DNA from 3 places in the Azospirillum brasilense genome. Region 3 is predicted to be linked to each of the others. Evidence: predicted binding sites of a transcription regulator. Region 3 holds the regulator's gene; each other region holds the start of a gene.

Evidence for each region. Region 3 encodes LexA, which represses DNA repair genes until DNA is damaged. Its sites were predicted from a motif close to ATGTTCTANTTTGGTTC; they were not measured.
Region 1: D3869_RS09810 (S24 family peptidase) is a predicted target of LexA. The motif match lies at 1,286-1,302, and genes of this name have one in related genera.
Region 2: D3869_RS24565 (putative DNA modification/repair radical SAM protein) is a predicted target of LexA. The motif match lies at 5,182-5,198, and genes of this name have one in related genera.

Annotation. Positions count from the first base shown of each region.
Region 1 is NZ_CP032345.1:2,025,459-2,035,170, reverse strand. It holds gene D3869_RS33040 (hypothetical protein) at 1-326, opposite strand, end outside; gene D3869_RS09820 (hypothetical protein) at 393-821, opposite strand; gene D3869_RS09815 (hypothetical protein) at 818-1,183, opposite strand; gene D3869_RS09810 (S24 family peptidase) at 1,380-2,012, shown strand; gene D3869_RS09805 (hypothetical protein) at 2,087-2,419, shown strand; gene D3869_RS09800 (hypothetical protein) at 2,433-3,029, opposite strand; gene D3869_RS09795 (branched-chain amino acid aminotransferase) at 3,167-4,015, opposite strand; gene D3869_RS09790 (hypothetical protein) at 4,169-4,372, shown strand; gene D3869_RS09785 (succinate dehydrogenase iron-sulfur subunit) at 4,460-5,236, opposite strand; gene sdhA (succinate dehydrogenase flavoprotein subunit) at 5,267-7,048, opposite strand; gene sdhD (succinate dehydrogenase, hydrophobic membrane anchor protein) at 7,055-7,450, opposite strand; gene sdhC (succinate dehydrogenase, cytochrome b556 subunit) at 7,462-7,851, opposite strand; gene D3869_RS09765 (hypothetical protein) at 8,100-8,363, opposite strand; gene D3869_RS09760 (aspartate-semialdehyde dehydrogenase) at 8,496-9,515, shown strand; gene D3869_RS09755 (acetyltransferase) at 9,512-9,712, shown strand, end outside.
Region 2 is NZ_CP032347.1:547,758-557,469, reverse strand. It holds gene D3869_RS24590 (methanol/ethanol family PQQ-dependent dehydrogenase) at 1-1,247, opposite strand, end outside; gene D3869_RS24585 (hypothetical protein) at 1,728-1,922, shown strand; gene D3869_RS24575 (hypothetical protein) at 2,272-2,490, shown strand; gene D3869_RS24570 (UdgX family uracil-DNA binding protein) at 2,524-3,942, opposite strand; gene D3869_RS24565 (putative DNA modification/repair radical SAM protein) at 3,945-5,159, opposite strand; gene D3869_RS24560 (serine hydrolase domain-containing protein) at 5,307-6,365, shown strand; gene D3869_RS24555 (ABC transporter permease) at 6,378-8,918, opposite strand; gene D3869_RS24550 (thioesterase family protein) at 9,178-9,687, opposite strand; gene D3869_RS24545 (LysR substrate-binding domain-containing protein) at 9,697-9,712, opposite strand, start outside.
Region 3 is NZ_CP032345.1:2,775,001-2,784,712, forward strand. It holds gene gloA (lactoylglutathione lyase) at 1-187, shown strand, start outside; gene D3869_RS13240 (GNAT family N-acetyltransferase) at 194-721, opposite strand; gene D3869_RS13245 (LysR substrate-binding domain-containing protein) at 844-1,764, shown strand; gene D3869_RS13250 (glutathione S-transferase family protein) at 1,821-2,429, shown strand; gene D3869_RS13255 (hypothetical protein) at 2,434-2,640, opposite strand; gene gltA (citrate synthase) at 2,633-3,946, opposite strand; gene gltX (glutamate--tRNA ligase) at 4,041-5,453, opposite strand; gene D3869_RS13270 (ComEC/Rec2 family competence protein) at 5,594-7,795, shown strand; gene lexA (transcriptional repressor LexA) at 7,821-8,519, opposite strand; gene D3869_RS13280 (molybdopterin molybdotransferase MoeA) at 8,688-9,712, opposite strand, start outside.

The sequences.
Region 1 (9,712 bases), 750 kb from region 3:
TTGCGCCGCTGGATCAGCGCCTCGGCGGCCTTCGCCGGGTCCTTCTCCTCCTCCCTGGCCGGAACCGGGGTGACCGGATCGGCGGCGGGCGGGACCGCGGAGGACGGGGCCTCGACCACCGGGGCGGCGGGTGCCGGCACCGGGTCCGGGGCGGTGTTCCACCAGGGCGTCGTGGCGGGAACCGGCGCCGGAGCCGCCTCGGGCGCCGGGGTCGGCGCGGGGACAGGCTCGGGGGCGGGGGCCGGCGTGGGTTGGGGGGTGGGCGCGGGGTCCGGGGCGGGCGCCGGCGGCGCCGTCGGCCGCGGCGCCTTGAACAGGTTCGCCATGGGCGGGGTTTCCTTGTTCGTGGTGAGACAGGGCGACTGGAAGCGGGGGTGGGACGGCGGCGCCGATCAGGACCCGACGGCGGAGCACGCCAGCCGCCGGTAAAGCTGCCAGGGCGTCAGGACACCGGGCGCGTGCAACCCCAGCAGGCGCTTGACCGCCTCCACGCAGGTGAAGGGTCCCCAGGGGGCCGGGCGGGTCAGACCGCGCCGCACCGGCGCCGGGATCACCGCCATGCCCAACCCGCGGTACCAGCCCGGCAGATCGAAGGCGGCGGGCAGATCGAGGACCGACACGTCGGTGAAGGGCGAAAGCGGGTCGACGATCACCCAGCGGCGCCCGTCGTGCAGCAGCGCGAAGCAGTGGCGGTAGCCCGGCTTCAGCAGGCGCAGCCACCACAGTTCCGCCTCGCCCCGGAAGACCACCCAGGCGCGCGGCGCGTCCGCTCCCGGCCGGCAGGGCCCCGCTTGGCAGGGCTGCGGCAGAGGCGTGCTCACTGAACGATGCCCTTGTCGCGCAGCACCGGGCGGAGCCGGTCGAACGCCTCCCGCCACAGGGTGTGGGCGCGCTGCTCGCGGTAACGCGCCGGGTCCGGCGCCATCAGGCGGCGCCCGTAATGAACCAGCACATGCAGATGGTCGCGGATCAGCAGGCGGCGGCGGTACAGCCGATCCACCGCGCACAGCACGTCGCCGGGCTCGCACGGGCGCTGGACGAGCCCCCGCCCGGCGGCGATGCGCGCCCCGGCGGCCTTGGCGTCCTGCGCCTGGACCGACCAGAACCACGCCTCCTCCGCGCTGCCGAACGGCTCCCCGACGGCGTCGGACAGGACCATGGACGTGTTGCGGTGATGGACCATGCGTGGGGTCTCCCTCGGAATTGCAGCTCTTGCGTTCGCGGGCGCCACATCGCTCTCGGGCGGAGCGCCGGATGGGCCGCGGCACGCGCGGCTGGCGAACAGATGTTCACGTTATGTACTGATTAAAATCCTTCGTCAAGGAAAATATGAATAGGTTCCTAGGGACGAGGCGGGCGGTTTATGTGATTATCCTCCCATGCTCAAACATGCGGACATTTGGCGGGCCATCGACCGCCTCGCGGCCCAGCACGGGCTGTCGGCCTCCGGGCTCGCGCGGCGCGCGGGGCTGGACCCGACGACCTTCAACAAGAGCAAGCGGACCACCGGCGACGGCAAGCTCCGCTGGCCCTCGACGGAGAGCGTGTCCAAGGTTCTGGAGGCGACCGGCGCGTCGCTGTCGGAATTCGTCAGCCTCGTCGGCGATGCCGCGGGCGCCGGCTCGCTCCAGCGGGTGCCGGTCATCGGCTACGCCCAGGCGGGCAACGCCGGCTTCTTCGACGACGCCGGCTTTCCCTCGGGCGTGGGCTGGGACGAGCTTCTGTTCCCCAGCATCGGCGACCCCCACGCCTACGCGCTGGAGATCGCCGGGGACAGCATGGACCCGGTCTACCGCGACGGCGACACCATCATCGTCTCGCCCGCCGCGCAGATCCGGCGCAACGACCGCGTCGTCGTCCGCACCAAGGGCGGCGAGGTGATGGCGAAGCAGCTCCTGCGCGAGACCGCCACGAAGATCGAGCTGATCTCCATCAACCGCGCCCATCCGGACCGCAGCATCCCGCGCGCCGAGGTGGCCTGGATGGCCCGCATCGTCTGGGCAAGCCAGTAAGCGTCAGCCCTGCGGCACACGGTCCTAGGATATTTTTCCTTTACATTGGCGGTCCGAAGGTCTAGCGTCCGGTCATGACCGGAATCGCCAGAACGCCTCCGCGCCCCTCGCGTCTCGAAGATCTGGCCCTTCTCGAAGCGTTGGAACGCCACCACGATGACGCGCCGCCACGCGACGCTTTGCGGGCTGCGCTTCTGGAAGGGGTGGAGCGCTACACCGTCCTGGCCCGGGCCGCCGCGCTTCGCCTGCATGTCCGGTTGGCCGAGGAGGCGCGCCGGGGCACCGCGCACCGTCGCCGCGCCCTGCCCGCCGACCGGACGGCCAGCGACGTCTGGTTGACCCGCCTCACCGCCGCGCTGACCCATCACCGCAACGCCGCCAGCGCGCTGGTTCGCGCAGGCGGCTGAACCGGCGCGGTCGTCAGACCGCCGGAGGGCTGCCGGCCCCGTCCATGTCCGGGGATGCCCCCTCCACGGCGGCGGCGGAGACGGCCCGCGCCTTCCTGGCGCGCGGTTTGCGAACCGGCTGTGCGGGCGACCGGACGCTCACCGGTTCGGCCGCGCCCTCGACGCTCAAAGACACAGTGGGCGTCGGCGCCTCCGGCAGCGTCGCGACCTTGTCCCGGTCCGCCCCCCTTTTCAACACCTTGCTTTTGGAAAAGCCGGACTCGCGCAGGGCCGTTTTCAACTCCTCCCACGCCAGCCGGATTTCCGTGGCGAAGGCCCGCGCGTCGTCGTCGCGGTGGGTGCGGAAATACTCCGCGGCTTCCCGCATCTGGGCCGGCAGGGTTTCCGCCCCGGCGCGCACCGCCTCGTTGCGCAGGCGGTTGTGACGGTCGTCCAGATAGGTGAGGATTTCCGACAACTCCTCCGGCGTGCAGCTTTTCTGCAGCTTGTCGGTGACCACGGGGGCGGCCTTGTCGATCTTCCCGACCAGCTCCGACCGCCCGCGCTTCAGGTCCGGATCGTAGACGGTGCGGATCACCTGGATCACGCGGCGCCGTTCGCGGAATTGCATGCCCTTCCTCCACGGATTCCTTCGGTGGGCCGCCCCACCGTTTCGACGGAATCATGCCGCGGAACCGGCCAGTCATCAAGCCGGTTTCCGGGCCGCATACCGCCCGGAAACCGGCATTCGGGATCGATCGCCGCCGGTCAGCGGAAGGCGAATTCCCAATAGAGCGCCCGTGCCCGCGCCGCCAGGGGGCCGGGTTGCAGGACGCGCTGCTCGACGCGGGTGACCGGCACCACCTTGGCGTAATTGCCCGTCGAGAAGACCTCGTCCGCCTCCAGCACGTCGCTGGGGCTCAGGGTGGCCTCCTCCACCGTCACGCCGTCGTCGCGCAGCAGGGCGATCACGCGCTGTCGGGTGATGCCGTTGAGGAAGGTGCCGTTGTGCACCGGCGTGCGCACCACCCCGTCCTTGGCGATGAACAGGTTGGCCGTGGCGAATTCCGCGACGTTGCCGATGGGGTCGAGCATGATGGCGTTGTCGAAGCCGCGCTCCCGCGCCTCCTTCAGGGCCAGCCCGGCGTTGGGGTAGAGGCAGGCGGCCTTGGCCTCGGTCGGCGCCATGTCCGGCACCGGGCGGCGGCGGCTCGACAGCCCGGCGGTGAAGCCGGCGACGCTGGGCAGCGGCGCCTCGTAGACCGACAGGACGAAGCGCGTGCTCTCCGCGTCGGGCGCGACGAAGCCCTCCTCCGCGTAGAACATGGGGCGGATGTACAGCTCGGCCTCCTTGGGGAAGCGGCGGATGCCGTCCCAGCACAGCTCCTCGATCTCGCCGGCGGTCAGCATGGGGGCGAGGCCCATCACCTGGGCCGAGCGCACGACGCGGGCGCAGTGGCGGTCAAGGTCGGGGGCCACACCCTGGAAAGCGCGGGCGCCGTCGAAAACGACCGAAGACAGCCAGAGCGCGTGAGTCATCGGGCCGACGATGGCGGGGTTGCCCGCGATCCATTCGCCCTGGATGTAGCTCAACGCCTGGCCGGCCGTGCTGCCCATGATCTTCTCCCTTTTTGGCTTGGGGTTGGTTCTATCCGGATGGTTCGCTCCCTCGAAAAGCATACCCCCTCATCGCCGCCGGTCAACCTGCGCAGACGGGCCAGCCGGACGGTTGATGCAGGACACCCTCACCACACCGGGAGCGACAGACCCATGGGCTGGACCTATTCGAGCGCCTTTCCGCAGCCGCTGCGCGCGGCCCCGCCCTTCCCGCCGCCGGGCCAGGACCTTCCCACCCCGGGCCCCCTGACTGACAACCCGGACCTGCCGACCCCCGGCCCGCAGGAGGATATGCCCTCCCCCCTGCCCAACGACGACCTGCCGCCGTCCCGGCCCACCGACCCCGACTTCGCGTGAGCCAGGACGCCGCCCAAGGACCAATGCAAACGGGGCGCCCCCTCGCGGAGGCGCCCCGTTCCTCATCAACGAACCGAAACGGACGGATCAGCGGCGCTGAACCATCAGCTTCTTGATCTCGGCGATGGCCTTGGCCGGGTTGAGGCCCTTCGGGCACGCCTTGGTGCAGTTCATGATGGTGTGGCAGCGATAGAGGCGGAACGGGTCCTCGAGGTTGTCGAGGCGCTCGCCCGTCATCTCGTCGCGGCTGTCCACGATCCAGCGGTAGGCCTGGAGCAGGATCGACGGGCCGAGGTAGCGGTCGCCGTTCCACCAGTAGCTGGGGCAGGAGGTCGAGCAGCAGAAGCACAGGATGCACTCGTAGAGGCCGTCCAGCTTGGCGCGGTCCTCCGGCGACTGCAGACGCTCGCGGCTCGGGGCCGGCGACTGCGACTGCAGCCACGGCTTGATCGAGGCGAGCTGGGCGTAGATGTGCTTCAGGTCGGGGACGAGATCCTTGACCACCGGCATGTGCGGCAGCGGGTAGATCTTGACGTCGCCCTTCACCTCCTCGATGGCCTTCAGGCAGGCCAGCGTGTTGGTGCCGTCGATGTTCATCGCGCAGGACCCGCAGATGCCCTCGCGGCAGGAGCGCCGGAAGGTCAGGGTCGAGTCGACGTTGTTCTTGATGTAGATGATCGCGTCCAGGATCATCGGGCCGAACTTGTCGAGGTCGACGACGTAGGTGTCGACCCGCGGGTTCTGTCCGTCATCCGGCGACCAGCGGTAGATCTTGAAGGTCTTCGCCCGCTTGGCGCCGTTGGCGGCGTTGATGGTCTTGCCGACGCCGACCTTGGAATTGGCGGGCAGGTTGAATTCGACCATGGTTCGTATCCTTGCCTTGCTCTTGCCGCCTTAGTAGACGCGGGCCTTGGGCGGGAACACCTGCACCTCGTCGGTCAGGGTGTAGAGATGGACCGGGCGGTACCCGATCTTCGTCTCGCCCTTGCCCGACACCTCGATGACGGTGTGCTTCATCCAGTTCTCGTCGTCGCGGTCCGGATAGTCCTCGCGGGCGTGGGCGCCGCGGCTCTCCGGACGGTTCTTCGCCGAGTGGAGCGTGGCGACCGCCTGGTACAGCAGGTTGTCCAGCTCGATGGCTTCGACGAGGTCGGAGTTCCAGACCAGCGAACGGTCGCTGATCGCCATGTCGCTCTTCTTGGCGAAGGTCTGGTCGATGAGCCTGACGCCCTCCTCCAGCACCTCGCCGGTGCGGAAGACCGCGCAGTTGTTCTGCATGGTCCGCTGCATTTCCAGGCGAAGCTCCGACGACTTGATCGAGCCCTTGGCGTTGCGGATGCGGTCGAAGCGCTCCAGCGCGACGTCGGTCGCGGCGGCGGACGACGACACCGACTTGCCCTTCTCGACGATCTCGGCGGCGCGGATGGCCGCCGAACGGCCGAACACCACGAGGTCGAGCAGCGAGTTGGAGCCCAGGCGGTTCGCGCCGTGCACCGACACGCAGGCCGCCTCGCCGATGGCCATCAGGCCGGGCACCACGCGGTCCGGATCCTCGGCGGTCGGGTTGACCACCTCGCAACGGAAGTTGGTGGGGATGCCGCCCATGTTGTAGTGCACCGTTGGTAGAACCGGGATCGGTTCCTTGGTGACGTCCACGCCGGCGAAGATCTTGGCCGTCTCGGCGATGCCGGGCAGGCGCTGGTGGATGATCTCCGGCGGGAGATGCTCCAGGTGCAGGTGGATGTGGTCCTTGTGCTCACCGACGCCGCGGCCCTCGCGGATCTCGATGGTCATCGAGCGGGACACCACGTCGCGCGAGGCGAGGTCCTTGGCCGACGGCGCGTAGCGCTCCATGAAGCGCTCGCCGTTGGAGTTGGTGAGGTAGCCGCCCTCGCCGCGCACGCCCTCGGTGATGAGGCAGCCGGAGCCGTAGATGCCGGTCGGGTGGAACTGCACGAACTCCATGTCCTGCAGCGGCAGGCCGGCGCGCAGCACCATGCCGCCGCCGTCGCCCGTGCAGGTGTGGGCCGAGGTGGCGGAGAAGTAGGCGCGGCCGTAGCCGCCCGTCGCCAGAACGACGAGCTGGGCGCGGAAGCGGTGGATGGTGCCGTCGTCGAGGTTCCAGGCCACCACGCCCTTGCAGACGCCGTCCTCCATGATGAGGTCGAGCGCGAAGTACTCGACGAAGAACTCCGCCTCGTGCTTCAGCGACTGCTGGTAGAGGGTGTGCAGGATGGCGTGGCCGGTGCGGTCGGCGGCGGCGCAGGTGCGGTAGGCCTGCTGCTTGCCGTAATGGGCGGTCATGCCGCCGAAGGCGCGCTGGTAGATCTTGCCTTCCGGCGTGCGCGAGAAGGGCACGCCGTAGTGCTCCAGCTCGATGATCGCCGGGATGGCCTCGCGGCACATGTACTCGATGGCGTCCTGGTCGCCCAGCCAGTCCGACCCCTTGACGGTGTCGTACATGTGGAAGCGCCAGTCGTCCTCGCTCATGTTGCCGAGCGCCGCCGAGATGCCGCCCTGGGCGGCCACGGTGTGCGAGCGGGTCGGGAAGACCTTGGTGATGCACGCCGTCTTCAGGCCCTTCTCGGCCATGCCGAAGGTGGCGCGCAGGCCCGCGCCGCCGGCACCGACGACGACGACGTCATAGGAATGATCGATAATATCGTAGGCGGCCATGGCTCGTCAGGCTCCGAACGAAATCTTGAGGACGGCGATGACGCAGGCGGCACCCAGCACGAAGCACAGGGCTTTCACGGCCAGGATGCTCAGGATCTTCGCCATCTCATTGTGCACGTAGTCCTCGATCACCACCTGCAGCCCGGCCTGGGCGTGGTGGAAGGTGACCACGGCGGTCAGCACCATCATCAGCGCCGAGAAGGGCGACTCCAGCCACGCGACGAAGGCCGCGTGATCGGCGCCCAGATGGCGGATCACGCCGAAGACGAACCAGATGGTCAGCGGAACCAGGGCGATGGCGGTCACGCGCTGGTGCCACCAATGCTCGGTGCCGTGCTTGGCGGAGCCCAGGCCGCGCGCGATCTGCAGCGGCGAGCGGAGGGTCTTGCTGTTGGACGCCATGTCTTCTCTCCTCACCACACGGCCAGGCCGATGATCCAGGTCAGCACGGTCAGCACGGCCGCCGCACCGATGACGATCTGGTTGCCGCGCTCGGCCTCGCTCAGCTCGAACGACTTGCCGGCGTCCCACACCAGATGCCGGATGCCGTTGCACAGGTGATAATAGAGCGCCAGCGACCAGCCGAACATCAGCAGCAGCCCGAAGAAGGAGCCGATGAAGTGCTGCGCGCGCTCGTAGGCGGCGGGGCTGGTGGCAGCGGCGACCAGCCACCAGGTCAGCAGAAGGGTGCCCACGGCCAGCCCCACGCCCGTGATGCGGTGCGTGATGGACAGGAGCGCGGTCCTGGGGAGTTTGTAGACTTGCAGATGCGGAGAGAGCGGCCGACCGCTGCCGTTTGCCATTGCGTCGTCCTCAGTTCGGCGACCGGTCGCGGCAAGGAGGGCTGTTGCCGCGACGGCGGGTGATGCGAGACCGAAAGTTTTAAGCCCTGCTGTGTTTGGCGATTGAATTACGCCTCTACCGCACACGAGTCAACGGCAGGGACTTGGCCGTGGCCAAAATGGCGCACCGCGGGAAGTGCCTGAAAACTAACGGGCTTTGCTGCAGCTGGTATTACCAGGGCCGAAACCCGGCTTCGCCGTTCAGCCTATTACTTGTCGAAGCGGCGAACATTCTCCACCATCATCGAATACATCTGGGTAATCAGCTCCGCCGGACGCAGCCGGCCGAAGGGAATGTTCTCCTTGGCCCATTCCACCAGCCCCTCGGGCGGGCGGACCGGAGCGACCTCGTAGCCGGCCTTCTTCAGCGCGTTCATCACCGAACGCGCCTGCTTGGTGTAGTCCTCGTTGAAGAAGGACTTGTCCGCGTCCTTGATCGCCTTGGCGATGATGTCTTCGAGCGGAGTGGCCATGCCCCGGTGTGCCGGTCGCGGTCGTTCGTGATAGGGCGGACACGGTGTCACAACGCGGGCGCTGTTGCAATTCCATTGGGAACCGCATACCTCAAGCCCTCTTCGCACCGCATATCACAGGGATTAACCGCCATGGGCTACACAGTCGCGGTCGTCGGCGCCACCGGCAACGTCGGACGGGAAATGCTGACCACCCTCGCCGACCGCCGGTTCCCGGCCGACGCGGTGATCGCCCTGGCCGCCGACAGCGCGGTCGGCAAGGAGGTGTCCTTCGGCGAGGACGCGGTGCTGAAGGTGGAGGACGTCGCCCGCTTCGACTTCAAGGGCGTGGACATCGCGCTGTTCGCCGCGGACGCCAAGGTCTCGGCGGCCCACGCGCCGCGCGCCGCCGCGGCGGGCGCCGTGGTGATCGACGCCAGCCCGCAGTTCCGCATGGACCCCGACGTCCCGCTGGTGGTCCCGGAGGTCAACGCCGACGCGCTCGCCGGCTACGCGACGAAGAACATCGTGGCCAGCCCCGGCGGCGCGGCCGTCCTTCTGGCCATGGCGCTGAAGCCCCTGCACGAGCAGGCCACGATCAGCCGCGTCGTCGTCTCCACCTACCAGGCGGCCTCGGACGCCGGCAAGGAGGGCATGGACGAGCTGTTCGGCCAGACCCGCGCCATCTACGTGAACGACCCGGTGCAGAAGTCCGTCTTCTCCAAGCAGATCGCCTTCAACGTCATCCCCCACGTCGGCCCCTTCATGGAGGACGGCGCGACGCGGGACGAATGGGCGCTGAACGTCGAGACGAAGAAGGTCCTCGACCCCAAGATCAAGGTGAGCGCGACCTGCGTCCGCGTCCCCGTCTTCATCGGCCATTCCGCCGCCATCACCATCGAATGCGTCGAGCCGCTGACCGCCGAGGAGGCCCGCCGCATCCTGCGCAAGGCGCCGGGCATGCAGGTGATCGACCAGCACGAGAACGACGGCTACATCACCCCGGTCGAGGTCGCCGGCGACGACCCGGTCTTCGTCAGCCGCATCCGCGAGGACTACACGGTGGACAACGGCCTGTCCTTCTGGGCGTCCACCGACAACCTGCGCAAGGGCGCCGCGCTCAACGCCGTGCAGATCGCCGAGCTGCTGGTGAAGGAGTATCTCGACGCGTGATCCCGATCCGCTCCTCCCGTCCGGACGACGCCCCGGTCCTCTTTGCCGTCTGGCTCGCCGCGGTGCGCAGCACGCACGATTTCCTGAGCGAGGAGGACATTGCCTTCTACGCCGACCTCGTGCGCGACCAGTATCTTCCGGCGGCGGCGCTGCTGGTCGCGGTGGACGGCGACGACCGGCCGGTCGGTTTCCTGGGC
Region 2 (9,712 bases), on a different replicon from region 3:
AGCGCCGCCGGGCACACGGCCGCGGTGTTCTTGTCCTCGCCGTTGGCGAAGGTGCTGTATTTGTCGACGACGTTCGGCCGTCCGGTCTTCATGTCGACGTCGGTCGCCCAGTTGACCGTCGGGTCGTATTTCTGCGCGACGAGCAGTTCGCCGGTCGCCCGGTCCAGCGTGTAGGCGAAGCCGTTGCGGTCGAAGTTGACCAGGACCTTGCGCTGCTGGCCGTTCATGTTGATGTCGGCCAGGATGTTCTCATTGACGCCGTCGAAGTCCCACTCGTCGAAGGGCGTCTTCTGGTAGACCCACTTCGCCTCCCCGGTGTCGGGATCGCGGGCGAAGATGGTCATCGACCATTTGTTGTCGCTCTTGGCCCGGTCCTTGTCGACGGCCCGCTGCGTCGGGTTCCAGGTGCCGGGGTTGCCGGTGCCGTAATAGATCAGGTTGAGCGCCGGATCGTAGGTGTACCATCCCCAGGTCGTCCCGCCGCCGCGCTTCCATTCCTCGCCCGGCCAGGTCGAGACGCCGAGGTCCTTCTGCCCGATCGGCTTGCCCATCATCATCGTCTTCGACGGGTCGATCTTCACGTCGGCGTCGGGACCGGTCGAGAAGGCCCGCCACACCATCTTGCCGCTGTTCGTGTCGTAGGCCGTCAGATGCCCGCGCACCCCGAACTCGCCGCCGCTGATGCCGACGAAGACCTTGTCCTTGACCACCAGCGGGGCCGCCGTCAGGGTCTCGCCCTTGGTGTGGTCACCGTTCTTGGCCTTCCACATCTCCTTGCCGGTCTTGGCGTCGAGTGCCACCAGCGTGTTGTCCGCCTGGGCCAGGAAGACCTTGCCGTCGGCGACGGCGACGCCGCGGTTGACGGTGTCGCAGCACATCACCGGGATGACGGTCGGGTCCTGGACCGATTCATATTTCCAGATGACCCGCCCCGGGTTGTTGAGGTCCAGCGCGAAGACCTTGTTGGGGAACGGCGTGTGAATGTACATCACGTCGCCGACGACGATCGGCCCGCCTTCATGGCCGCGCAGAACGCCGGTCGAGAACGACCACGCGACCTGGAGATTCTTGACGTTGTTGGTGGTGATCTGGTCGAGGGGGCTGTACCGCTGCCCGGCATAGTTGCCGAGCTGGGACGCCCAGTTGTTGGGGTTCGCTTCATTCTTGAGAATACTGTCGTTCGCAGAAACCGAGCCGGCGGCGACGACAGCGACAGACGCCAGAAGCCAACGAGACAACACCTTCATGACGATCCCTCCCGTGATGGCGCTTATTGTTTACCCAAAAACCAATGGGATTCTTGCTTGTGAGCGCGGTGCTGAGTGCAAAAGGGCGTTGTCGCGCGAATGTTGTCGCGCGGTATGTCCGGTTCTGAATTCAATATTCAGAAAAGCTGACGCCAAATTGGGACTTAATGCTATATTGGGACCATCTTCTCGTCAAGGCTCTGACGAATAGAAAATGCCAAACAATCGTCTCGTGCCAGATTTATCCAGGACTGAACGCAAATTGGGAGTAAGAGATTAATCCCTCAAAACATGATTTTTGTAATTTATTTATTTGCAGTTTCCAAGGAGAGCTTTGTGCAGAGCAGCAATATTTGCTGCAAAGCAGCGCGGCCCGATCCGCGGCGCCGGCTGTTGATGGATGTGTTCCGGCCTTCGTCTGCCTTGGCCAACGTGTCGAAGGCGCCGGCTCTTCGAGCATTCGTACAGGAAACGCGAACCATGTTTGAACTGGTTCTGGTGATCTGTCTGGCCATGCGGCCGGACCAATGCGCCATCGAGCGTCCAGTCTCCTTCGAACGGTACCCGACCGCGGTGGAATGCACGCGCAACAGCTACGTCCACGTCGTGCACTGGCTCATGGAGCATCCCAATTGGAACGTCCGCCAATGGCGGTGCGAGCAGCCCGGGGCCTGACGCCAGCGCAGGTTGCTTCAAGGACCAGCGCAGGTTGCTTCAAGGATACGAGACACTTCACTCAACGTTCCGTTGACCAGCGGCGCGCCGACTCCAGACTTGCGCGAAGGCTTATCTGGACCATGCGGACCGTTCCGCTTCATCCGCTGCACCAACGGCTTCGCAAACTCCCAACGTTTAGGCATTGGTTAACCTTCGATGCCTAATGATTCGGCGCCCTGTGGTCTGGCTCATTTCCGAGCAGCCGGAATCCTGCAATCCTGTCCTCGTCCTGGGCATGGCATGCGGCTTGCTCTCGCTGATCCACACGATGTTGGCACAGCCGTGCCGTTGCGTTTTGGAGCACCCAATGTTCGTTACCCTGTCGATGATCTTCTGCCTGGCGTCCGACCCGACCCAGTGCCGGACCATCAACCCGATGGTTCCCGACACCGAACCCCTGACCATGTCGAGCTGCCCGATCGCCGGCCAGATCGAGAGCGCCAAGTGGATCAATGACCACCCGAAGTACGAGCTTCAACGCATCCAGTGCACGGTGGGCAAGCGGTTCAAGCAGCAGGGCGCGTGAGGACGCGGACGCCGGAGACGGCCTGACCCCGCCTCACGCCAGCGCCGCGGCCCGGCGCAGGTCGGCCACGAACGCCGCTTGCGCCCGCCGCCGCTCCTCCTCCCCCGGAAGCCTCAGCAGGTAGGATGGGTGGACGGTGATGAAGCCGTTCCACCCGTCGAAAGCCATCGGTCCGCGCTCGCGCAGCACCGCAACGGGCCGGCCGGTCATCGCCAGGGCCGCGGTGGCTCCCAGCGCGACGACGAGGCGGGGACGGACGAAGCCAAGCTCCGTCATCAGCCACCAGCGGTAATGCTTGACCTCGCCGGCGGTGGGCGACTGGTGGATGCGCCGCTTGCCGCGCTGGACGAACTTGAAGTGCTTGACGGCGTTGGTCAGGTAGAGGCCGCCGCGGTCGATCCCGGCCTCCTCCAGCGCGGCGGTCAGCAACTGGCCGGCGGGGCCGACGAAGGGGCGGCCCTCGCGGTCCTCCTGGTCGCCCGGCTGCTCGCCGACGATGGCGATGGCCGCACCCTCCGGCCCCTCGCCCAGCACCGCCTGCGTCGCCCCCGGCACCAGCGGTTCGGAGCGTTGGATCAGGCGGTTCAGGTCGGCGAGGCTGTCCGGCGCCTGCCGGGCCATCGCCGCCACGGCCTTCTCGGGCATGCGGCGGCGCGGGACGGCGGCCTCGGCCTCCAGCATCGCCTGGACGCGGGCGGGGGCGGAGCGGACCATGGCCGGGATGGCCGCCGTCTCCGGCATGTTGGCCCAGTATTTCCGCGGCATCTCCGCCCGCATGGCCGTCGGGTTGACCCGCGCCGGGTTGAACGTGCTCTCGTAATAGCGTTGCCAGCCCTCGGCGAAGCGGTCATCGACAAAGCGGTCATGGGCCGGCGCGTCCGGACGCTCGGCGGGCGGGCCGCTCATCAGGCGCCGGCGGTCCCAGTGCAGCGAGCCCTTCGGGGTGAGGATCGTCCACGCCATGCTTTCGAAGCGCTCGACGAAGAAGGGGGCGACGGCTTCGACGATGTGATGGTCGGGTTCGAACCACGCGACGTAACGCTCCTCCCCATCCGGGCCGGGCAGGGCGCGGAAGCGCAGGAAGGCGTGCATCTTGTGGATGTCCCGGCGAACCGCCTTGTCGAGCCGTTCCAACCGGTGCACCAGCGGGTCGGCGTGCTGGTCGAGCAGCGCCCGCTCCCCGTTCAGCACGCGCCAGACCAGCCGGTAGAGCAGGGCGTAGCGTTCCGGATCGCCGTGGCAGACGACGGTTTCGATCAGTTGCCCGACCGCCTGGGGCAGGAAGACCGGGGCGCCGCCTTCGGAAGCGAGCGCCGCCTCGCCGCCGAACAGCGACGGCGCGCCGACGCTCCACAGCACCTTGTCGGGCGCCGTCCCGGCGGCGGCGAGGCGGCGCACCGCCCGGCGGAAGCCGTCGAGATCCGCCCCTTCCCGCAAGGTGATCGTGTGCATCGTCAGAACAGGCTCAGTTGGCTGGACGGCGTGACCAAGCGCTGGCGCAGGTCCAGCCGGTCGGTCAGCCCGCCCGCGGGGTGGTAATCGGCGGCAATCAGGAAGGGGCGGGCGCGCCGCAGCCCGTTCGACAGCCGCCCCAGATCCTCCATGCGCAGGCGGGTATGGCGGCGCGCCGACAGGATCTTGTCCACGGCGCGCGCGCCCAGCCCCGGCACCCGCAGCAGCATCTCGCGGTCGGCGCGGTTGACGTCCACCGGGAAGCGCTCGCGGTTCTTCAGCGCCCAGGCTAGCTTGGGGTCAATGCCGAGGTCGAGCATCCCGCCCTCGCCGCCGGACGCGATCTCCTCCACGGTGAAGCCGTAATAGCGCAGCAGCCAGTCGGCCTGATACAGCCGGTTCTCCCGCTGCAAAGGCGGCGGCTTGACCGGCAGCACAGAGCTGGCCTCCGGGATCGGGCTGAAGGCGGAGTAGTAGACGCGGCGCAGCCCGTAGCGCTGGTAGAGCGTGCCGCTGGTCTCCAGCACCGAGCGGTCGGTGGCGTCGTCGGCGCCGACGATGAGTTGGGTGCTCTGGCCGGCGGGGGAGAAGCGGCGGCGCTCCTCCTTGGCCTCGACGATGCGCTCGTTGACCTGCCCCATCACCGCCTTGATGGTGCCGCCGTTCTTCTCCGGCGCGAAGGCCTTCAGGCTGTGGTCGGAAGGCAGTTCGAGGTTGATCGACAGGCGGTCCGCCCACAGCCCGGCCTGCTCGATCAGCCAGGGGCTGGCTTCGGGAATGGTCTTCAGGTGGATGTAGCCGGCGAAGCCGTGGTCGCGCCGCAGGGTCCGCGCCACCAGCATCATCTGCTCCATCGTGTGATCCGGCGAGCGGATGATGCCGGAGGACAGGAACAATCCCTCGATGCAATTGCGCTTGTAGAAGCCGAGGGTCAGTTCCACCACCTCCTCCACCGTGAAGCGGGCGCGGCGGACGTTGGAGGAGCGCCGGTTGATGCAGTACACGCAGTCGAACAGGCAGTGGTTGGTCAGCAGGATCTTCAGGAGCGAGACGCAGCGCCCGTCCGGCGTGTAGGCATGGCAGATGCCGGCGCCGGTGGTCGAGCCCAGCCCCTCCTTGCCGCCGCGCCGCGGCTTGGCGCCGGACGAGGCGCAGGAGGCGTCGTATTTCGCCGCGTCGGCCAGAATGCCGAGCTTCTCGATCAAGGCGTCGTCCATCATCCCATCCCACGCTGCTTGCATGTTCTTAATATGTTCCCATGGGGTGGGGAGGCAAGCGGCGTGTGCGGCGCCGGGTGGGACAAAGTCCGATCAGGGCCTCTCGGGCAATCTTGGATGGCAGCGACGCGGGACCACATATCCGGGATGACCTCGAACTCGCCGTTGCGGCTCGGCCGCCGCACCGTCCTTGCCGCCGTCGCTGCCGCGTCCCTCGGCGGCCTGATGCGCCCGCTGCTTGCCGCCCAACCCGCGGCCGGGGCCGCGTTCGATCCGGTGCTGCTGGAAAGGGCGGTCAAACGGGCGGCCGGGCTCGAACAGATCCACGCGCTGGTCATCGGGCGGAACGGCGAGGTGGTGTCGGCGGAGGCTTTCCGGGGACCGGCGGTGAACCGCGCCGTGAACGTCAAGTCGGTGTCCAAGACCATTGCCGCCTCGCTCGCCGGCATTGCCATCGACCGCGGGGTCCTGCGCGGCGTCGATGTCACCCTCGCCGAGGCGGCGCCGGGACTGGTTCCGGCGGGCGTCGATCCACGGGTGCGCCGGATCACCATCGCTGACCTTCTGACCATGCAGGCCGGTCTGGAACCGACCTCCGGGCCGGGCTACGGCCGCTGGATCAACAGCCGCAATTGGATCGCCGACGCGCTGCGCCGTCCCTTCGTCACCGAGCCGGGCGCCCGCATGCTCTATTCGACCGGGAGCTACCATTTGCTGGGCGCGGCGCTGTCCAGCGCGTCGGGGCGCAGCCTGCTGTCCCTGGCGCGGGACTGGCTGGGCGAGCCGCTGGGGATCGAGGTGCCGTCATGGACGCGCGACCCGCAGGGCTTCTATCTCGGCGGGAACAACATGGCGCTGTCGCCGCTCGACCTGTTCCGCTTCGGCGAGCTGTGGCGGCAGGGCGGGCTGTGGAACGGGCAGCCGGTCATCAGCACCGCCTGGGTGCGGGATTCCTGGGTGCCGCGCACGCGCTCTCCCTTCTCCGGCGACGACTACGGGTACGGCTGGTTCCTCGCCCAGGCGAAGGGGCACCGCATCGCCTACGCGCGCGGCTATGGCGGGCAGATGCTTTATCTGGTGCCCAGCCTGGGGCTGACGGTCGTCGTCACCTCCGACCCCACCCGCCCGGCGCGGTCGGATGGGCATGTCGGCCTGCTCAACGCCCTGCTGACCGACGACATCATCCCGGCGGCGGAGATGGCCTGACGGGCCGGCGGATCAGGCGGACAGGGGGGTGCTGCGCAGGCGCCGCATCACGTTCCGTCGCGGCAGCCAAGCCACCAGCACGGCCCCGACCGCCGCCATCGCGGCGATGGTGCCAAGAAAGGCGGCCAGGGGAACAGCGCCTCCGGGGAGGGGAGCGCCCTCGGCAAGGCCGGCGACCACCGCCGCGCCGCCGACCCAGCCGAGCGGCACCGCGACCGCGGCGACGGCGGCGCCTAGGAGGACGAACTCCAGCACCACCGCCTGGACCATCGAACGCCGCCCGACCCCGAGGGCGTGCAGGATCGCCATTTCCTGAAGCCGGCGCCGGGCGCTGCTGGCGATGGCGCCGAGAAGGACCACGGCCGCCGCGCCGAGAGCGACGGCGGACAGGCCGTCGAGAAGCCCTCGCACGGTCTGGACGGTCGAGCCGAGCGTGTCCAGAACCTCCGCCACGCGGATCGTGGGGGCTTGCGGGATTGCCTGCGTCACCGCCGCCTCAACCGCCGGAACCGCTTCGGGCAAGGACCAGACGGCAGTGACGAGGCTGTGCGGCGGCGGTTCGGGGAAGGGGGAGAGGAGAACCGGGAAGTCCAGGTCGAGCCGCGTCCAGTCGATGCGCCGGAGGTTGGCGACCGTCGCGGTCACCGGGCCGCTTGCCAGGGCCAGCGTGAGGCGGTCCCCCACCGACAGCCCCAGCCGGCGGGCGACCTGCGCGTCCAGCGAGGCGAGCGGCGGGCCGGTATAGCCCTCGGGCCACCAACTCCCCGCGACGATCCGGTCAGTGGGGGCGGGGCGGTCGCGCCAGGACAGTCCACGGTCGCCGCGCACCGCCCAGCCGACGGAGCGCGGGGCGTCCGCCTCGGTGATGGCGATGCCGTTGAGGCGACTGATCCGGGCGTGCAGGAACGGCGCCGTCTTGACCCGTTCGACGCCGGGGAGGGCGTACAGGTGTTCGCTCAGACGCTTTCCGTCCGGCGGGTGAATGTTCAGAACGACGACGGAAGGCGTCAGCGCCGGCAGCGTCGCCGCGACATGGCCGGTCGCCGACCGTCCGACCACACCGACCGCCACCAGCAGAGTCAGGCCGATGCCCAGCGCGACCGCCATCGGGACCGTCGGGGCACCGGGCCGACCGAGGTTGGCGACGGCCAGCCGGACCACCGGTCGCCGTCCGTGCGCCAGCCGGCGTGCCATGCTGGCGAGCCCGCGCCCGAGCAGCGCGAACCCCGCCGCCACCAGCCCGGCGACAAGGAGGAAACCGGCGACCGCGATCGGCATCCCCGTCCAGGCGGCGAGAAGGCCGGTGAGCGCCAGCCCGAGCAGCGCGATGGCGCCACGGGTCCGCCAGCCCACGGAACGCGTCCGGTCGTCCACTACTCCCCGCCAGATCGCCGCGGGGCTGGTTCCGGCGGCGCGGGCCAGCGGCGGCACGGCGCAGAGCAGGGCCACCAGCAGCCCGACCGCCCCCGCCAACAGCAGGGCCGCCGGATCGACGGCGCCGCCCGTCTCCGGCATCCAGTCGAGAGGCAGCGCGTTCACGGCCATGGCGGCCAGCAGGGCGCCGGTGCCCAGGCCGATCAGCAGCGCCACGCCGACCACCGCCAGCGTCTGGATCAGGAAGGCGGTGAAGAGAAGGCGTGGCGAACCGCCCAGCGCCTTCAGCGTCGCCAGGACCGGCAACCGCCGGGCGAGGTGCGCCGACAGCGCCCGGCTGACGCCGACACCGCCGATCAGCAGGATCGACAGCGACCCGAGAAGGAACAGCGCGCGGGCGAGATGCACGGTGCGGTCCACGCCCGGAATGCCGTGGGCTGCGTCGACAATCCGCCATCCGGCGTCGGGAAAGCGGCGTTCCAGATCGCGCAGGACTTCGTCGGAGCGGGCCGTTTCCGGCAGGAGGAGGCGATAATACCAGTAGACGGGCATCCCCGGCTCGGCGAGGCCCGTCGCGTTCAGCGCCCGGCGGTCGATGACGACGCGCGGGCCGAGGGAGAAGGCGCGGAAGGTCCGGTCCGGCTCATGTTCCAGAACGGCGCGGATCGCGACCTCGGCGGCACCGAGCCGCAGCCGGTCGCCGACGCCCAGCGCCAGCGCGTCGAGGAGGTCGGCGGACACCGCCGCTCCCCATCGCCCGTCCCGATGGGCCAGCGCCTCGGCGAGGGACGCGGCGCCGGACACCGCCGCCGTGCCAACCAGCGGGTAGCTTTCCTCGACCGCCTTCAGCTCGACCAGGGCGCGGGTGTCACCGTTCACCGCCGAGGCAACGGGTCGCAGTTCCGCGGTCTCGCCGACCCTGCCCATCGTGTCGAGGACGGCCCGCTGCTCCGGCGTCGCCGGGGCGTGGAACAGGCGCAGGGAGAGATCGCCGCCGACCGCCTCGCGCGCGGTGGCCCGCATTCCGTCCAGCACGCCGCCGCTGAGCGAGCCGATGGCGGCCATCATGGCGGTCCCCAGCGCCACGCCAAGGACAACGATCCAAAGTCCGGCGACGCCGCCCCGCAGGTCCCGCCAAGCCAGCCGCAACGCGATGCGCAGATGAGTCATGGCGGACATATCGTGAAGGTCCCGCCGGCCGGCAACCGTTTTGGCCGCCTCGCTGTCGCGTTTGAAGTTCCCCTCTCCCCTCCGGGGAGAGGGTCAGGGTGAGGGGGCAGCACAGGCGCAGCCTGTGCCAGGGGATTGCCAAGGGGCAGCATGCCCCTTGGCGGTGCACCGAAGGCGCACCGGCCCCCTCACCCTCCCCACGCCTACGGCGCGGGTCCCCTCCCTCTCCCCGGAGGGGCGAGGGTCATAAAGGCGATTGCGGGCGCTGCTATCCCCGGATGTGCAGCCGTCGCCGGTGGCGGGGCGGCAGGAGATGGGCGGATTGGACCGTCGCCAGGGCGCGCAGGCGCTCCGCAAGCGTCGGCGGAAAGGGCGTCACCTTGCGGGTGCCCAGATCGACGTGGATCGACAGTTGCTCCATGGTCGCCGCGACCGTGCCGTCGTCGGTCCGGCGGATCTCCAGCAGGCTCAGCAGCCGCTTGTCGTCGGCGTCGAGCAGCCGCAGGGCCACCTGCAAGGGCGTGCCGGCGCGCAGCTCCCGCCGGTAATGCACCGCCACATCGACGACGAACAGGCCGAGCCCCTCGTCCCGCGTGTAGGTCTCGCCCAGCCCCCATTGCTCCATCAGGGCATAGCCGACCTCGTCGAACAGGGCGACGTAGCGCACCATGTTCATGTGGCCGTAGAGGTCGATCCAGCTCTCGTCGACGGTGTGCACGCCGGACAGCAGGATGTCGGACGGCAGGATGTCCGGCGGCAGGGCGTGGTCCTGGGTCATGGAAGTGCCTTACAAGGTGGAGGTC
Region 3 (9,712 bases):
TGAGATTGGCACCGCCTACGGCCACATCGCGCTGGGCGTGCCGGACATCTACGCCACCTGCGAGCAGCTCGCCAAGGAAGGCGTCAAGATTCCGCGTCCGCCCGGCCCGATGAAGCATGGCACCACCGTGATCGCCTTCATCGAGGACCCGGACGGCTACAAGGTCGAGCTGATCGAGACGAAGTAAGCGTCGTCACAGCGTTTTGTAGAAGAGGACGGTGTCGTGAAAGGCGCCGTCCGCTTCCACCGTGTAGCCGGGGATCAGCCCGGCCCTCCGCCAGCCCGTCGCCTCGTAGAAGGGCTCGCCGCGGTCGCCCTTCAGCGTGTCGAGCACCAGCAGTGACCGCCCCAGACCGCGGGCCGTGTCCTCCACAGCCGCCATCAGCCGTCGCGCGATGCCGTTCCGGCGATGGCGGGTGAAGACGAGCAGCTTCTGCACCTCGGCGCGGTGCGCGCCGTTGGGCTTGGTGCAGAGCGCCAACTGCACGCTTCCCAGCAACTCTCCCTCCGGCCCGCGGGCGATCAGCAGCCGGTGGGCGCCACCCGACAGCAGCCCGGCCACGCCGTCCCAGAAGGCCCGCTTCCAGTGAGGGGCCAGCGGGGCGTGATAGCCGACCGAAGCGCCGCTGTTCACGGCGTCCTCCAGAAGGGCTTCCAGTTCCACGCGCAGGCGGCCGTCATCGAGAGTGGAAATGTCGGTGATGGACAAGGTCATCGTCATGGGAGGTGCCGGGATGGTTCGGTTTCTGCGCCCAAGCCTGCCCGCCGCTCCCCCGGTCCACAATTGACTTCGCAGGGCAGGGGTGTGAGGAATCCTCACATCGTCCTTCAGACACGCCGCCGATGCCACGCCTTCCCTTCACCGCCCTGGCTGCTTTCGAAGCGGCGTCCCGCCACGGCAGCATGACGCGCGCCGCCGACGAGCTTGGCCTGACCCATGGGGCGGTCAGCCGTCAGGTGGGCGATTTGGAGAAGCGGCTGAAGGTCCGCCTGTTCGATCGCACCCCGCAGGGGCTTCACCTGACCGACGCCGGGCGCGACCTCGCGCAGGCCTGCACCGCCGGGCTTGGGCGCGTTCAGGAAAGCTGGGACCGCATCGCTGGCAGCGGGCCGGAACGGCTGCGCATCGCCGCGCCGCGCACCTGGGCGGCCCTGTGGCTGGTGCCGCGGCTGGGGCGTTTCCTGGACGGTCGGCCGGGCCTGCGGCTGGACATTGAGGGGGGCAACACCGATCGCGTGTCGGAGGCCGAGGCGGGCTGGGCGGTCATCCGCTACGTGCGCGGCGGCGATCCTGGCCCCGCGGGGGCGCTTCTGTCGGATGAGCCGCTGCTTCCGGTCTGCGCGCCGGCGCTGGCCGAACGGCTGTCCGGCCCGGCTGACCTGTCCCGCCAGACGCTGCTGCATTATCAGGCATCCCCGGACTGGAGCCTGTGGCGCGCGGGCAGCGGGGTGGAACTGGATGGGGCGGGCAGCCTGAGCTTCTCGGAATCGGTGATGGTGGTCCAGGCGGCCATGGCCGGGCAGGGGATCGCGCTCGGGCGCCCGTCGCTGGTGCTGGAGGCGCTGGAAGCGGGACGGCTCGTCTGCCCCTTCGGACCGGCGGTGGCCTGCGGCGATCGCTACGTGCTGACCGCCCCGGCCGAAGGGCGCGGGCGCGGCGTGCTCCGCGCCTTCCGGCACTGGCTGCTGGCGGAGGCCGCGGCTGATCGGGCGCGGCTGGAGCGGCTCGGCATACCGCTTCCGCAGGGCCGCGCTGGCGCCTGACTCCGTTTCGTGGTTATATCCGCCATCGGATGGATTTGGAGCGGAGACACGCCCCCATGCTGCGCCTTTACGACAACCTGTCTTCCGGAAACGGCTACAAGTGCCGGCTGCTGCTGCACAAGCTCGGCATCCCCTACGAGCGGATCGAACTGGACATCGACCGGGCGGAAACCCGCACCCCGGAGTTTCTTGCCAGGAACCCGAACGGGCGTATCCCGACGCTGCAGCTGGAGGACGGCAGCCATCTGCCGGAATCCAACGCGATCCTCTGGTATCTGGCGGAAGGCACGCCCTATCTGCCCGACGATCGGGAGGGACGCGCGCGGGTCCTGCAATGGATGTTCTTCGAGCAGTACAGCCACGAACCGAACGTCGCGACCGTTCGCTTCTGGATCACCCACCATGTGGAGATGACGGAGGAGCGCAAGCTGGGGCTGGTGACCAAGCGCCGGCTCGGCTACGACGCGCTGGGCGTCATGGATGGGCATTTGGCGGAGCGTCGCTTCTTCGTGGGCGACCGCTTCAGCATCGCCGACATCGCGCTCTACGCCTACACGCATGTGGCGGAGGAGGGTGGTTTCGACCTGTCCGGCTATCCGGCGGTCCGCGCATGGATGGAGCGTGTGGCGGCGGAAGGGCCGCACATCCCGATCACCCAGGGCTGAGAGGTCAGATCAGCACCACCGCGGCGATCATCGCCACGATCACCGCATAGAAGACGATGCGGCGAAGCCGCCGCGAGAGCGGCGGCTTGTTGTCGTTCGCGGCCGGCTGGCCCTGACGGACCCGCCGTGCCGGAACGATGAACGCAGCCGGGCTGCGGGTGGCCCCGTCGGAGCCACCCGTCCCGATGTGTGCTGTCGGCCGGTTAGCCACGCTCGGCCAGCGGGATGAAGTCCCGCTTGGTCGCGCCGGTGTAGAGCTGACGCGGACGGCCGATCTTCTGGACCGGATCCTCGATCATCTCCTTCCACTGGGAGATCCAGCCGACGGTGCGCGCCACGGCGAACAGCACGGTGAACATGCTGGTCGGGAAGCCCATCGCCTTCAGGATGATGCCCGAGTAGAAATCGACGTTCGGGTACAGCTTCTTCTCGACGAAGTACGGGTCCTCGAGGGCGATCTTCTCCAGCTCCATCGCGATGTCGAGGAGCGGCTCGTCCTTGATGCCCAGCTCGGCCAGGACCTCATGGCAGGTCTTGCGCATGACCTGGGCGCGCGGATCGTAGTTCTTGTAGACCCGGTGGCCGAAGCCCATCAGGCGGAAGTTGTCGTTCTTGTCCTTGGCGCGGCGGACGATCTCCGGGATGCGATCGACGGAGCCGATCTCCTCCAGCATCTTCAGCACGGCCTCGTTGGCGCCGCCATGGGCCGGACCCCACAGCGAGGCGATGCCGGCGGCGATGCAGGCGAACGGGTTGGCGCCCGACGAGCCGGCCAGACGGACGGTCGAGGTCGAGGCGTTCTGCTCGTGGTCGGCGTGCAGGATGAAGATCTTGTCCATCGCCTTGGACAGGACCGGGTTGACCTTGTACGGCTCGCACGGCGTGCCGAAGGTCATGTAGAGGAAGTTCTCGGCATACGACAGGTCGTTGCGCGGGTACATGAACGGCTGGCCGACCGAGTACTTGTAGGCCATCGCGGCGATCGCCGGGATCTTGGCGATCAGGCGGTGCGCGGCGATCTTGCGCTGCACCGGGTCCTCGATGTCGGTCGAGTCGTGGTAGAAGGCCGAGAGGGCGCCGGTCACGCCGCAGAGAACCGCCATCGGGTGGGCGTCGCGGCGGAAGCCGCTGTAGAAGCGGGTCAGCTGCTCATGCACCATCGAGTGGCTGCGCAGGATGCCCTCGAACTCTTCCTTCTCGGCGGCGTTCGGCAGGTGGTTGTTGAGGAGGAGGAAGCAGACCTCCGGGAAGGTCGCGTGCTCGGCAAGGTCGTCGATGGCGTAACCGCGGTGCAGCAGAACACCCTCATCACCGTCGATGTAGGTGATCTTGGACTCGCAGCTGCCCGTCGAAGTGAAACCCGGATCGTAGGTGAAACAACCGGTCTCGGCGTAGAGCTTGCGGATGTCGATCACGTCCGGACCCGTGCTTCCCTTCATCACGGGCAGGCTGACCTGCTTTCCAGTCCGGTTGTCGATCAGGGTGAAGGTATCGGCCTTGTCCGCGGTTTGGGTCATCTCGGCACGTCCTTATCTTTAGGGTTGGGGCTTAACGCCCTTTTCGAATGCGCGCAGCATAGTTCTATGCCGGGCGGATATCAACGCACGGAAGTTATCCCCGTGCTGCAGTTGCGGCATCCTTCATCCGGGCCAGCGTTTCCGCCCGGCCGAGAAGCTCCGCCACCTCGAAGATCGGCGGCGACACGGTGGAACCGGTGAGCGCGGCGCGCAGCGGCTGGGCGATCTTGCCCAGCTTCTCGCCCCGTTCCTCGGCGAAGGCGCGCACCAGCGCCTCAAGCGCGGCGGCGGTGAAATCCGCCTCCGCCTCGAAACGGGCGGCGAGGTCGGTCAGGACGCCGCGGCCCTTCTCGTCCAACAGCGCGGCGGCCTTCTCGTCCATCGCCAGCGGACGGGCGGCGAGGTAGAAGCGGGCGCTCTGGGCGAGATCGACGACGGTGCGGGCGCGCTGCTTCAGCCCGTTCATGGCGCGGGTCAGCAGATCGCGCTCCGACTCGGTCAGCGCGCGGCCAAGCTCGGCTTCAAGCCGCGGCGCGGCCAGACCCACGAGGCGGGCGTCGTCGGCCTGCCGCATGTAGTGGGCGTTCAGGTTCTCCAGCTTGGCGAAGTCGAAGCGCGAGGGGGAGCGCCCGATGCCCTCCAGGTTGAACCACTCCACGGCCTGTTCGGTCGAGATGATCTCGTCGTCGCCGTGCGCCCAGCCGAGCCGCAGCAGGTAGTTGCGGATCGCCTCCGGCAGGTAGCCCATGTCGCGGTAGGCGTCGACGCCCAGCGCGCCGTGGCGCTTCGACAGCTTGGCGCCGTCCGGACCGTGGATCAGCGGGATGTGGCCGAACTCCGGCAGGTCCCAGCCCATGGCGTTGTAGATCTGGATCTGGCGGAAGGTGTTGGTCAGATGGTCGTCGCCGCGGATGACGTGGGTGACGCCCATGTCGTGGTCGTCCACCACCACCGCCAGCAGATAGGTCGGGGTGCCGTCGGCGCGCAGCAGGATCAGGTCGTCGAGCTGGGCGTTCTGCACCGTCACCTCGCCCTGGACGCGGTCCTTCAGAACCGTCTCGCCCTCCTGCGGCGCCTTCAGGCGGATCACCGGCTTCACGCCGGCCGGCGCCTCCGACGGGTCGCGGTCGCGCCAGCGCCCGTCGTAGCGCACCGGCTGGCCGGCGGCCTTCTGGGCGGCGCGCATCTCCTCCAACTCCTCGGGGCTCGCGTAGCAGTAATAGGCGCGGCCGGCGGCCAGCATCTGCTGCGCCACCTCGGCGTGGCGGTCCTTGCGGGCGAACTGGCTGACCGCGTCGCCGTCCCAGTCGAGGCCGAGCCAGGTCAGGCCGTCGAGAATGGCGTCCACCGCGGCGTCCGTCGAGCGCTGGCGGTCGGTGTCCTCGATGCGCAACAGGTACGTGCCACCGTTGCGGCGGGCGTACAGCCAGTTGAACAGCGCGGTGCGGGCACCGCCGATGTGGAGAAAGCCGGTGGGCGACGGGGCGAAACGGGTGACGACGGTCATGGGTGGCTCAATTCCGGGTTCGGCGCTGCTACAGTGCTGCGGCGGCCGCGCTGTGGCTGCTGCGGTGCGACTGCGGTGGTGCGGTGGTGTAACACATTAACGGCGCCGGAGGCATTTGCCTTGCGCGCATAGGCGACAGTATGGCCCACGGGGTTGAAGAGGGCATAGCCGGGGGTATGGCGGCGGAGGAGGGCGATGCCGCTCCGGTCCGTCGCGGCGTCGCCACGCGCCTTGCCGCGGCGGCTCTGGGATGCCTCGCCGCGGAGCGGGAGCGCTGGGCGCTTTGGCTGCCGGTGGGAACCGGGGCGGGCGTGGCGCTGTATTTCGGCCTGTCCGCCGAGCCGCCGCCCTGGCTGGGGCCGGGCGCTGCGGCTGGCTGTCTGGTTCTGCTGTGGCTGGCGCGGCGGCGTCTGGCGCCGGTCGTCCTGCTGTTGGGGTTGTTGAGCGTCGCTCTGGGCTTCGCCGCGGCGCAACTGCACAGCCTGGCGGCGGCGGCGCCGATGCTGACGCGCGAGCTTGGCCCGGTGCAGGTCACCGGGCGGGTGCTGGCGGTCGAACGGCAGCCCACCGGCGCGCGGCTGATGATCGGGGAGCCGACGGTGGAGCGGCTGGCCCCGGAAGCGACGCCGGAGCGGGTGCGCCTGCATCTGCCGGCCAAGGTGACCCCGCCGGAGGCCGGGACGGTGGTCCGGCTGCGCGCCATGCTCCACCCGCCGGCCGCCCCGGCGGAGCCGGGGGCGTTCGACCTGCAGCGGCGCGCCTATTTCGAAGGCTTTGGCGCGGTCGGCTTCGTCATGGGGGCCCCCGTCGTGCAGGAGGCGCCGCCGCCCGGCGGCTGGCGCCGGGTGACCGTGGCCTTCGAGCGGGCGCGCGCCGCCATCGCCGAGCGGGTGCGCGCCGCCGTGACCGACCCCGCGGAGGCCAGCGTCACCGCCGCCCTGCTGAACGGCGACGCGGCGGCGATTCCCGAGCCGATGATGGACGCCTTCCGCGACAGCGGTCTGGCGCACCTCCTGTCCATTTCCGGCCTGCATGTCGGCATCGCCGCCGGGATCGTCTTCTGGGTGGTGCGGGCGCTGCTGGCGCTGGCTCCCTGGATCGCGCTGCGCTGGCCGATCAAGAAGATCGCGGCGCTGGCCGGCATCCTGTCGGCGATCCTTTACACGCTGCTGGTGGGGGCGCCCTTGCCGACGCTGCGGTCGGTGCTGATGACCGGCCTCGTCATGGGTGCGGTCATCGCCGACCGGTCGCCGATCAGCATGCGGCTGGTCGCCTTCGCCGGCATCGTCACCGTCCTCTACGACCCGGAGGGGATGCTGGGGCCGAGCTTCCAGATGTCCTTCGCGGCGGTCGTCGCCCTGATCGCCGCCTTCGAGCGTTTCACGCCCTGGGCGGTGAGCCGGCGGCGCGAGATGGGCTGGCTCGGCAAGGGCGCCATGACGCTGGGCGGCATCGCCTTTTCCAGCGTGGTGGCGACGGTCGCAACGACGCCCTACGGGCTCTATCATTTCCAGCAGGTCGCCTTTTACGGCGTGCTGTCCAACATGGTGGCGATCCCCATCACGACGGTGTGGATCATGCCCTTGAGCCTGCTCTCCTACCTGCTGTTGCCCTTCGGGCTGGAGGGGCCGGCGGTGACGGCGATGAGTTGGGGCGTCCGGCTGGTCATCGAAACGGCGGAGCGGACCGCGGCGCTGCCCGGAGCGACGGCGTTCCTGCCGGCCATGCCGGACGCCGCCATCGCGGCGGTCACGCTGGGCGGGCTGTGGCTGGCCATCTGGACGGGGCGCTGGCGCTGGCTGGGGCTGGTGGCCTTGGCTGGCGGTATGGTCGCCCCGGCCTTTGCGCCGCGGCCCGACATTCTGGTGTCGGAGGACGGAAAATTGATGGCCGTGCGCAGCGCGGAGGGGATTCTCAGCCTCTCCACCGCCAGCGACGGGCGGGTCGCCAACAGCTGGAGGCGGCGCGACGGCATGGAGAAGCCGGAGGACAAGGCCGGTCAGGATGTCTGGCCGCTCGCCGGTGTCAGCCTCGACGGGCGGCTGCGCTGCGACGCCCTGGGCTGCCTCTACCGCGCGCAGGGAAAGACCGTGGCGCTGCTGCGCCAGCCGGACGCCTTGCCGGAGGATTGCGCGGTGGCCGATGCGGTGGTGACCGCGGTTCCGTCGCGCGGGTGCCGGGCGCCGCTGGTCATCGACCATTGGCGCTTGCGGCGGGAGGGCGCACACGCGCTCACCCTGTCGGACCAGGGTATCGGGGTGGAAAGCGTGCGTGGGCGGCGCGGCGACCGCCCCTGGACGATGGGCGGGATGCGGCCCGACAGAAAGACCGGGGCGCGCTGAAGCGCCGCCCCGGATCGTCCTGCCGTCAGTACTTCCGCACCAGACCGACGAGGCGGCCCTGCACCCGGACGCGGTCGGCGCCGAAGATGCGGGTCTCGTAGGCGGCGTTGGCCGGTTCGAGCGCCACGGTGTTGCCCTTGCGGCGCAGGCGCTTCAGCGTGACCTCGGCGTCATCGACCAGGGCGACGACGATCGAGCCGTTCTCCGCGCTGTCGCAGCGCTGGATGACCACCGTGTCATGGTCGAGGATGCCGGCCTCCACCATGGAATCGCCGGCGACCTCCAGCGCGTAGTGGTCGCCCATGCCGAGCATGGCGGCCGGAATGTCCACGAAGGCGGAGCTGTCGCGCAGCGCCTCGATGGGCGTGCCGGCGGCGATCCGGCCGTAGAGCGGAAGCTGAACCGATTCGGACGCCGGATTCGCTTCCCGCCCTGCGAAGCTGAAGTCGCCCTTGATGACGTTGGGCTGGAACTTGGCGCGCGGCGGCCGGGGGCGGGCGGTCTCCAGCCCCTCCGGCAGGCGCAGCACCTCCAGCGCGCGGGCGCGGTGGGGCAGGCGGCGGATGAAGCCGCGCTCCTCCAGCCCGGTGATCAGGCGGTGGATGCCCGACTTGGACTTCAGGTTGAGAGCGTCCTTCATTTCGTCGAAGGAAGGGGACACACCGCCCTGCCCGAGCCGCTCGTTGATGAAAAGCAGCAATTCATGCTGCTTGCGCGTGAGCATTTGTGCCTCCCGGCCGGTTCCGCACTAGATATGGAACAAAAGCAAAACGTTCCATCTTGTTCTAGTTTGGTTCTTAACCCCCGTCAAGCCCTACGGATGAAATCAATCGCAAATCGACGGACAGGACTCCCAAAGCGATTGCCAAAGGGATCGGGGGTGCAGAACGGATTAAAGCGACAGGACACCGCCGCTCAACGGGATCACCGTCACGCGGTCGCCCACGGCGGCGGCGGTTGCCTGCGGCTCGCGGACGATCAGGGCGTCGGCCCGGGCCAGCCGGGACATCATCGCGCTGTCCTGGCGCGGGAAGGGGGTGGCGACGGGCTCGCCGTCCGCTCCGGTGGACAGGGTGGCGCGCAGGAAATCCGTGCGGTCGTCGTTGGCCTTCAGCGGCGCGCCGAGCCGGGCCGCGAGCGTGGCGTTCTCGGCGGGCAGCCCCTGGAGACGGCGGAGGACGGGCACCAGGAACAGCACGGCGGCGACCCCGGTGGAGACCGGGTTGCCGGGCAGGCCGAGCAGCGGCACGCCGTTCGCCGTGCCGAAGATCAACGGTTTGCCGGGCTTCATGGCGACCCGGTAGAAGTCCAGCGACAGCCCGCCCAGCACGTCGCGCACATGGTCGTGTTCGCCTTGCGAGGCGCCGCCCGTGGTCACCAGCACGTCGCAGCCGGCCGCCCCGGCGGCCATGGCGGCGAGATGCTCCGGATCGTCCCTGGCCACGCCGAGGTTGTGGGCGAGCCCGCCCTGGCTGGTGACCAGCGCGCACAGGCCGAGCGCGTTGGAGCTGACGATCTGGCTCGGACCCAGCGGATCGCCGGGCAGGGCGATCTCGTCCCCGGTGGCGAGCACGGCGACCCGCGGGCGACGGTGGACGCGCAGCCAGGGCAGGTTGGCCGCGGCGGCCAGGGCGACGTCACGGGCGGTGAGCAGCCGTCCCTTGGGAAGCAACTCCTCTCCCGCGGTGAAGTCCAGACCGGCGGGGCGGATGAAGCGGCCCGCGGGCACGGCGCGCCCGACGCGCACGCGATCCCCGGCGTCCTCGCAATCCTCCTGCATCACCACGGCGTCGGCCCCGGCGGGCAGGGGGGCGCCGGTGAAGATGCGCACGGCCTCGCCCGCGCCGAGCGATCCGGCGAAGGCGTGGCCGGCCGCCGACTCGCCGATCCGGCGCAGGGTGACGGGCGCAGTCTCCG